2 linked regions of the Methylomagnum ishizawai genome follow. The protein of the gene in region 2 interacts with the protein of the main gene of each other region in a pairwise test. Links are inferred from orthologs where the notes say so. Each region holds a gene or a part of one and is shown on either strand. Other genes may lie near its edges. The genes, in order: B9N93_RS17385 and B9N93_RS12060.

Region 1 (3,273 bases), 1.2 Mb from region 2 along the record:
AGCCCCGGATTATCCGGCGGGCCAGGACATGATCCGCCCGCTGTCCAACCCGATCAAAAAAGACAGCCATTTGGTCATCCTCAAGGGCAACCTGGCGGCGGAAGGCGCGGTGGCGAAGATCACCGGCAAGGAAGGCTTGAGCTTCACCGGCCAGGCGCGGGTATTCGAATGCGAGGAACTGGCGTTGAAAGCCATCCTCGACGGCACCGTGCAAAAGGGCGATGTGATCGTGATCCGCTACGAAGGGCCGAAGGGCGGTCCCGGCATGCGTGAGATGCTGTCGCCGACTTCCGCCGTGATGGGCAAGGGCTTGGCCAAGGACGTGGCGCTCATCACCGACGGGCGCTTTTCCGGCGGCACCCATGGCTTCGTGGTCGGGCATATCACCCCGGAAGCCTATGTCGGCGGACCCTTGGCCATCGTCGAGGATGGCGACGGCATCACCATCGATGCTGAGCAGGCCGAGTTGACCTTGCACTTGTCCGACGAAGCCATCGCCGAGCGCCTCAGCCGCTGGCAACGGCCCGCGCCGCGCTATACCAAGGGCGTGCTGGCGAAATACGCTAAGCTGGTGTCCTCGGCTTCGGAAGGGGCGGTGACGGATAAGGATTTGGGGGATTTGTAGGCCGCGTCTATTCTCGGGTCCGGGGCGGATCGGGCCGATCCGCCCCGGACCCTAAGCTTGCGAGACCACCCGCAACCCGGCCGCGAATTCCTCGATCCGCCGGACCTGCCCCGCCGTGGGCCGGATGAAGGGCCGGACTTTCCGCACCCGATCCCAGGCCACCGTCGGCGCATCCCCCGCGCTGACCAGCCAGGCCGCCGCCAAGGTGGGGCCGCGGCCCAATCCCTCCCAGCAGTGGATATAGACCTTTCCCCCCTGCGCGACCGCCCGCCGGATGAAAGCCACCCCTTGCCGTAATTGGTCGAGGCTGGGCGCATGGTTGTCCGCCACCGGCAAGAATAGATAATCCAGTCCGGTGCCGCCCACTTCCTCGACATAGTCGTATTCGGCGCGGAGGTTTACCACGCCGGTCACGCCGCGCCGGTACATCTGGTCCACGATGCGGCGGGCGGGCTGTCCGCCCAAGAGGACGCCCGGCGCGACCCCGCTGAAATGCCAGATCGGCGCTCCGGTCAGCCAGCGCCAGGCTTTGTCGAGCCCGGCCAAAAGGGTCAGACAAGGCCCATGGGTGCCGAGCATATTGCCGAGCCGCCGTAACTCGGTTTGGATCGAGCCTTCCGGTTTCATGGGACCGGCTCCGCGCGGGGTACCCGCACCCGCACGGCCTGGGGCACGACGCTGGCCGTGAAGTGCTTGGCTTGCTTGAACGGCTCGCCGTCGAGGGTCATCCATTGGCGGCGGCTGCATTCCACGGTGATGGTTTGGGCTTGCCAATAATCTTCCAGCGGCGGCGGATTGTGGCGCAGGAAGGGCAGCAGGCTGTGGACCAAGCTGGCGAGGAAGCGTGCGATCTGGGTCATTTCGAAACTGCGCAGCACGATCACGTCCAGCAGGCCGTCACCGACGTTGGCGCAGCCGGCCATCCGCAACGAGGCAATGCCCACCCCGGCGGAATTGCAGATCATGCAGGTGATGCCGCGGATGGCGCGGGTTTCGCCGTTGGCGGTGATGACGTAGCGGGCTTCGCGCAACCGGGCCAGGGCGCGCCGTGCCGCCAGCAGATAGGCCCAGCGTCCCAGGCGCGTTTTCTCTTCGCGGGAGGTTTCGAGGTTATACAAGGCTTCGTAGCCGATGCCCGCCCGCAATAAGAACAAGCGGCCATCGACGCAGCCCATATCGACCGACCGGATCGCCGCCGCCGGGTCCAGGGCCAGGGCCAGCGCCGCCTCCACGGTGTCGGGGAGGCCCAATTCCTTGGCCAGGACGTTGGCCGTCCCGCAGGGAATGATCGCCAGGGCCGCCGGGCTGTCTTTCAAACCCGCGGCCACTTCCATCACGGTACCGTCGCCACCGCAGGCGATGACCAGATCATGGCCCAGCGCCGCCGCCTCCGCCGCGAACCGGCGGGCGTCGTCCCCGGCCTGGGTTTCCAGGATTTCCCAGCGAAGGTCGGGCCGCGCGGCGAACGCTTGTTCCAGGGCGTCCCGCACGTCCTGGCGGGTGCCTGCGGCCGGGTTGAGGATCGCACGGATGCGGGCCGGTGCGGGATTGGGTGGATTGGATTCGGGAGCGGGTATCGGCATGGGTCCATTCCTCGCCGTGGGTTTGTGTGGGGTCATCCCGTCCGCGGGATGTGGTGCCGGGCGGTTCCGAATCGACCCCGGCCCGTTGGGGGCCGGGATTGGATTCGGAGTCCGGTGCTGGCTTGGACGGTTTTTTCGGTCCGCCATTCTCGGTGTGGCGGAAACTTCTCGGGTGGCGGGGGCTAATCGAAATGTACCCGTACCCCCGCCCAGGCGCCGATGGGCGCGCCCGGTCCCAGGAACCGTTCCGGCGTGCCGCCATCCGGGGCCCCGGTGAAGAAATTGCGGTTCACCACGCCGAAATTGGAGTAATCGGTGTTGAATACGTTGTTGGCCATGGCGAAGAGTTCCACATGCTCCTCGACCTTGTAGCGGGTATGTAGGTTGACCACCGCGTACTCCGGCACCTGGGCCAGCTGGTTGGCATCGTCGCCGCGCATATATTGGCTGGAGGCGTATTGCAGGTCGCCGCCGAAGAACCAGCCGGTCAGGATTTCATATTCCGCGCCCAGCTTGACCAATTGTTGCGGAATGCCGGGAATCCGGTCGCCGGGGCTGACGGTTTCCGGTCCCAAGGCGTTTTGCAAGGTGGCGTGGGTCTGGTAGGTGGCGTCGATGAAGCTGTAGTTGATGTACCAGTTGAAGCTGCCATGGCTGCCCTGCAAGCCCACTTCCGCGCCCTGCCGCAGGGTGTTGCCGACGTTCTGGAAATAGCCCCGCGTCAAGCCGCTGCCGCCGACATTGATGAATAGGATGTCGTTGCTCAATTCGGTGCGGTACAGCGCCGTGGTCCAGCGGATGTCATCGCCCAGCTTGCCCCGCAAACCCACCTCGAAGGTGTTCGATACCACCGGCTTCAAGGGCGGGTCGGCGATGAAGCTGTTGGGTAGCGAACAAGGCGCTTCGGGGTCGGCGCAAGTCAGTTCCACCGGGGTCGGGACGCGGAAACCTTCGTTGTAATTGCCATAGAAGGTCATCTCCTTGACCGGCCCGCCGTCGGCGGCGAAGGCGTCCAAGGGTTGCAGGGTGAAACCCGCCGAGGGGTTCAGGCGGTTGAAGGTGTGG
Region 2 (3,119 bases):
ATCCACATCCAAGAAACCGGGCAGGTTGCCCTGGTCCAGCCGGAGGCGCGAGCCGAACCTGGCGCTGGCCGCCGCTTCCGGCAGGGCATCGGTGGGCAGCGGGGGCTGGGTCCATTCCGGCAGGTAATCGGCGAACAGGCCGGTGATGACCTGGTTGATCTCGGCGAACTCGCCCAGGTTGTCGCGCCGCCCGCCGACCGGCGGATAGTGCTTGACCAATTGCTCATCTTGCCAAGGACTCGGCAACAGCAGGATGGGATTGAACAAAATCTCACGCGGCACCGGCCAGGAACGCCCGAGCAAGGATTTACGGCGCTTGGCCAACACCCCCGCCTCGACCTTCAACACCTGCCCGAACAAGCTCTGCGCCACCCGGTGGTGGATTTGCGGCATCTCGCGGGACAGGGCCGCCAACTGGTCGTAGATGCGCATGGCCTTACCGCCACCGCATTCCTGATAACCGCGCTCCTGATGGAGTCCGTCGCGGAAATTCCGCAATTCCGCCCCGACCAGCACCAGCAGGAATTTGAACAAGGCGAACTGGGCGAGTTGTATCGGTTCGCGCTGGTTGGCTTTGCGGGCCACGCCCAGGGCCGCATCCATCAACTCGGCATAGTGCCTCAGGAAGGTATCGACAGTTTTGGGAGTGGGCGGGGCGATCCATTTGGATTTCCAGCCCAGGTTCGCGTTGGCGTCGTACTGGATGGACTGGCGGACCAGGCGGACGGCGGCTTCGGCGAATTTCGGACTCAGCATCACATCGATATGGACGTTATCGATGCCTTTGCTGAAACGGTCGAGCTTGAAGCGGAACGGCGGGGGCGCCGCCAAAGGAGCGACGAGTTTCCCGGTATCCGGCTTCTGCTTCAGGAAAAAATCGAATCCGAACAACATGCCTGGGATCGTCGTCGTTGGAGGGTGGACAGGTTCCGTAACCGGCCAATCCCCGCACCGCTCCGGGGCGGGTATCCACTATAGCGCAGAAGGAATTGCCGATACGCGCGAACCGTACAAGAAACATGGACCTATACACAAGCCGCTAGTGTAACAGGCGACATGGTCGGCGATGACAAAATCACGCAAACCGCACCAACGAAAACACGGCCCGCAGGCCGTGTTTCCAGGGGGAAAACCCAGCGCCGCGCCCTATTCGGGGCTGGCGGGCGGGCGGCGGCGGTTGATCGGCACGTAGGCGCGTTGCGGCGAACCCACGTAGATTTGCCGGGGCCGGGCGATCCTAGTGCCGGGTTCCTCGATCATCTCCTTCCAATGGGCGATCCAGCCCGGCAGGCGGCCGAGCGCGAACATCACCGTGAACATATTGGTCGGGATGCCCATGGCGCGGTAGACGATGCCGGAATAGAAATCCACGTTCGGATACAGTTTGCGCTCGATGAAATAGGGATCGGTGAGGGCGGCTTCTTCCAAGCCCTTGGCGATTTCCAGGATGGGATCGTTGATGCCGAGCTGATCCAAGAGTTCGTCGCAGTGTTTCTTGATGATCTGCGCCCTGGGATCGTAGTTCTTGTAGACCCGGTGGCCGAAGCCCATCAGGCGGAAGGGGTCGTTCTTGTCCTTGGCCTTGTCGATGTATTTCTTATAGTTGCAACCATCCTTGGCGATATCCTCCAGCATCTCGATCACCATCTGGTTGGCTCCGCCATGCAGCGGACCCCACAGGGCGCAGATGCCCGCTGAGATCGCCGCGAACAGATTGGCCTTGGACGAACCCACCATGCGCACGGTCGAGGTCGAGCAATTCTGTTCATGGTCGGCGTGGATGATGAACAGCACGTCCAGCGCCTTGCGGATCACCTCGTCCACTTCGTAATCTTCCACCGGATTGGTGAACATCATATGCAGGAAGTTGGCGACATAATCCAGCTTGGGCTTGGTATAGACGAAAGCCTCGCCCACCGAGCGCTTATAGGCGAAAGCCGCCAGCACCCGCACCTTGGACAACAAGCGGGTGATGGTCTGGCTCATTTCCTTGGGGGTGGGATCGGACTTGAGCAATTCCGGGTGGTAGACCGACAGCGAGCAGACCATGGCCGAAAGGATCGCCATCGGGTGGGCGTGGCCGGGATAGGCGGTGAAGAAGCTCTTCATGTCCTCGTGGATCAGGGAATGGTGCTGTACCTTGTCCTTGAACCGGGTGAATTGCTCGGGGGTGGGCAGTTCGCCGTAGACCAGGAGATAGCTCACCTCCATGAAGGTGGATTTCTCGCAGAGTTCGGCGATGTCGTAGCCCCGGTAGCGCAAGATGCCCTGGTCGCCATCGATATAGGTGATGGCGGATTTGCAGGAGCCGGTGTTGCCATAACTGGGGTCCAGGGTGACGTAGCCGGTGGAGGCGAACAGCTTGCTGATATCGATGCCCTTTTCCTGCTCGGTGCCGACGATGATGGGCGCTTCGACGATTTGGCCTTCCAGTTCGATTTTTGCTATTTGTGACATGGCTGATTGACCTCTCTTGCCGGGATTGAGCTTCACCGGAGTGTAACGACAACCCGCGGGGCTAGGCTAGCCCGGCGGAACGATGGGATTCCGGGAACGGGAGCCCGGACGGAAACCAGGCCGATAGTACGGGAAAAGCCGGAGCGCCCGGAAATCAAGACCCATGATCCGGCCAATACGGGCGGGATGGCGGAATTGCCTGATCTTGGGCGGATTTTGGTCCAACTTGGCCGGGGACGCGGAAACAATATATTTTCAGCCGCCCTCCCCGCTGGGCTGGCGCTCCCACTCCCCGCAACGCAAACCCACCCGCAAACGCCGGAACGCTTCCACGTCCACGGCGTCGCGGACTATGGGAATCGCCAGCAAGCGCCCGTCCAGGGTCCGCAAGCGCAAGATCACGACCCAAGCCGTGACCACGCAGCCTCCGGCCAGCGTCCCCTCGACCGGCCCGGCGCGGCCCGAGACCACGACCCCGCCCTCCCCGTCCAATACGACTTCCCGCACCCGCGGCATCACGCCGTAATCCCGGCGCACGGCGCGATAACTCAAGGCGACGGCGAAGAGCAGCGGCGGTTTGGCCCACCACGGCAGGCCGTTCGCCACGGCGCACCCTCCGGCCAGGAGATGCAGGGCCGCGAGGAGGCCCAACAACCGCCGGG

The links.
Region 1: the proteins of B9N93_RS12060 (region 2) and B9N93_RS17385 interact in binary tests that used the Escherichia coli proteins (3 or more experiments, as listed by UniProt). The link is inferred for Methylomagnum ishizawai from one-to-one orthologs.

Annotation. Positions count from the first base shown.
Region 1 is NZ_FXAM01000001.1:3,888,994-3,892,266, reverse strand. The notes cover bases 229-3,181. They hold B9N93_RS17385 (diacylglycerol/lipid kinase family protein), read right to left. Parts: upstream 2,209-3,181; coding sequence 1,249-2,208; downstream 229-1,248. Other genes in these bases: B9N93_RS17380 (TonB-dependent receptor), read right to left, coding at 2,391-3,181; B9N93_RS17390 (protein-tyrosine phosphatase family protein), read right to left, coding at 677-1,252; ilvD (dihydroxy-acid dehydratase), read left to right, coding at 229-625. Also shown: more of ilvD, read left to right, coding at 1-228; more of B9N93_RS17380, read right to left, coding at 3,182-3,273. UniProt on the Escherichia coli protein: In vitro phosphorylates phosphatidylglycerol but not diacylglycerol; the in vivo substrate is unknown.
Region 2 is NZ_FXAM01000001.1:2,726,564-2,729,682, forward strand. Bases 303-3,101 are described here. They hold B9N93_RS12060 (citrate synthase), read right to left. Parts: upstream 2,458-3,101; coding sequence 1,147-2,457; downstream 303-1,146. Other genes in these bases: B9N93_RS12055 (nucleotidyl cyclase domain-containing protein), read right to left, coding at 303-894; B9N93_RS12065 (protein YgfX), read right to left, coding at 2,713-3,101. Outside these bases: more of B9N93_RS12055, read right to left, coding at 1-302; more of B9N93_RS12065, read right to left, coding at 3,102-3,119.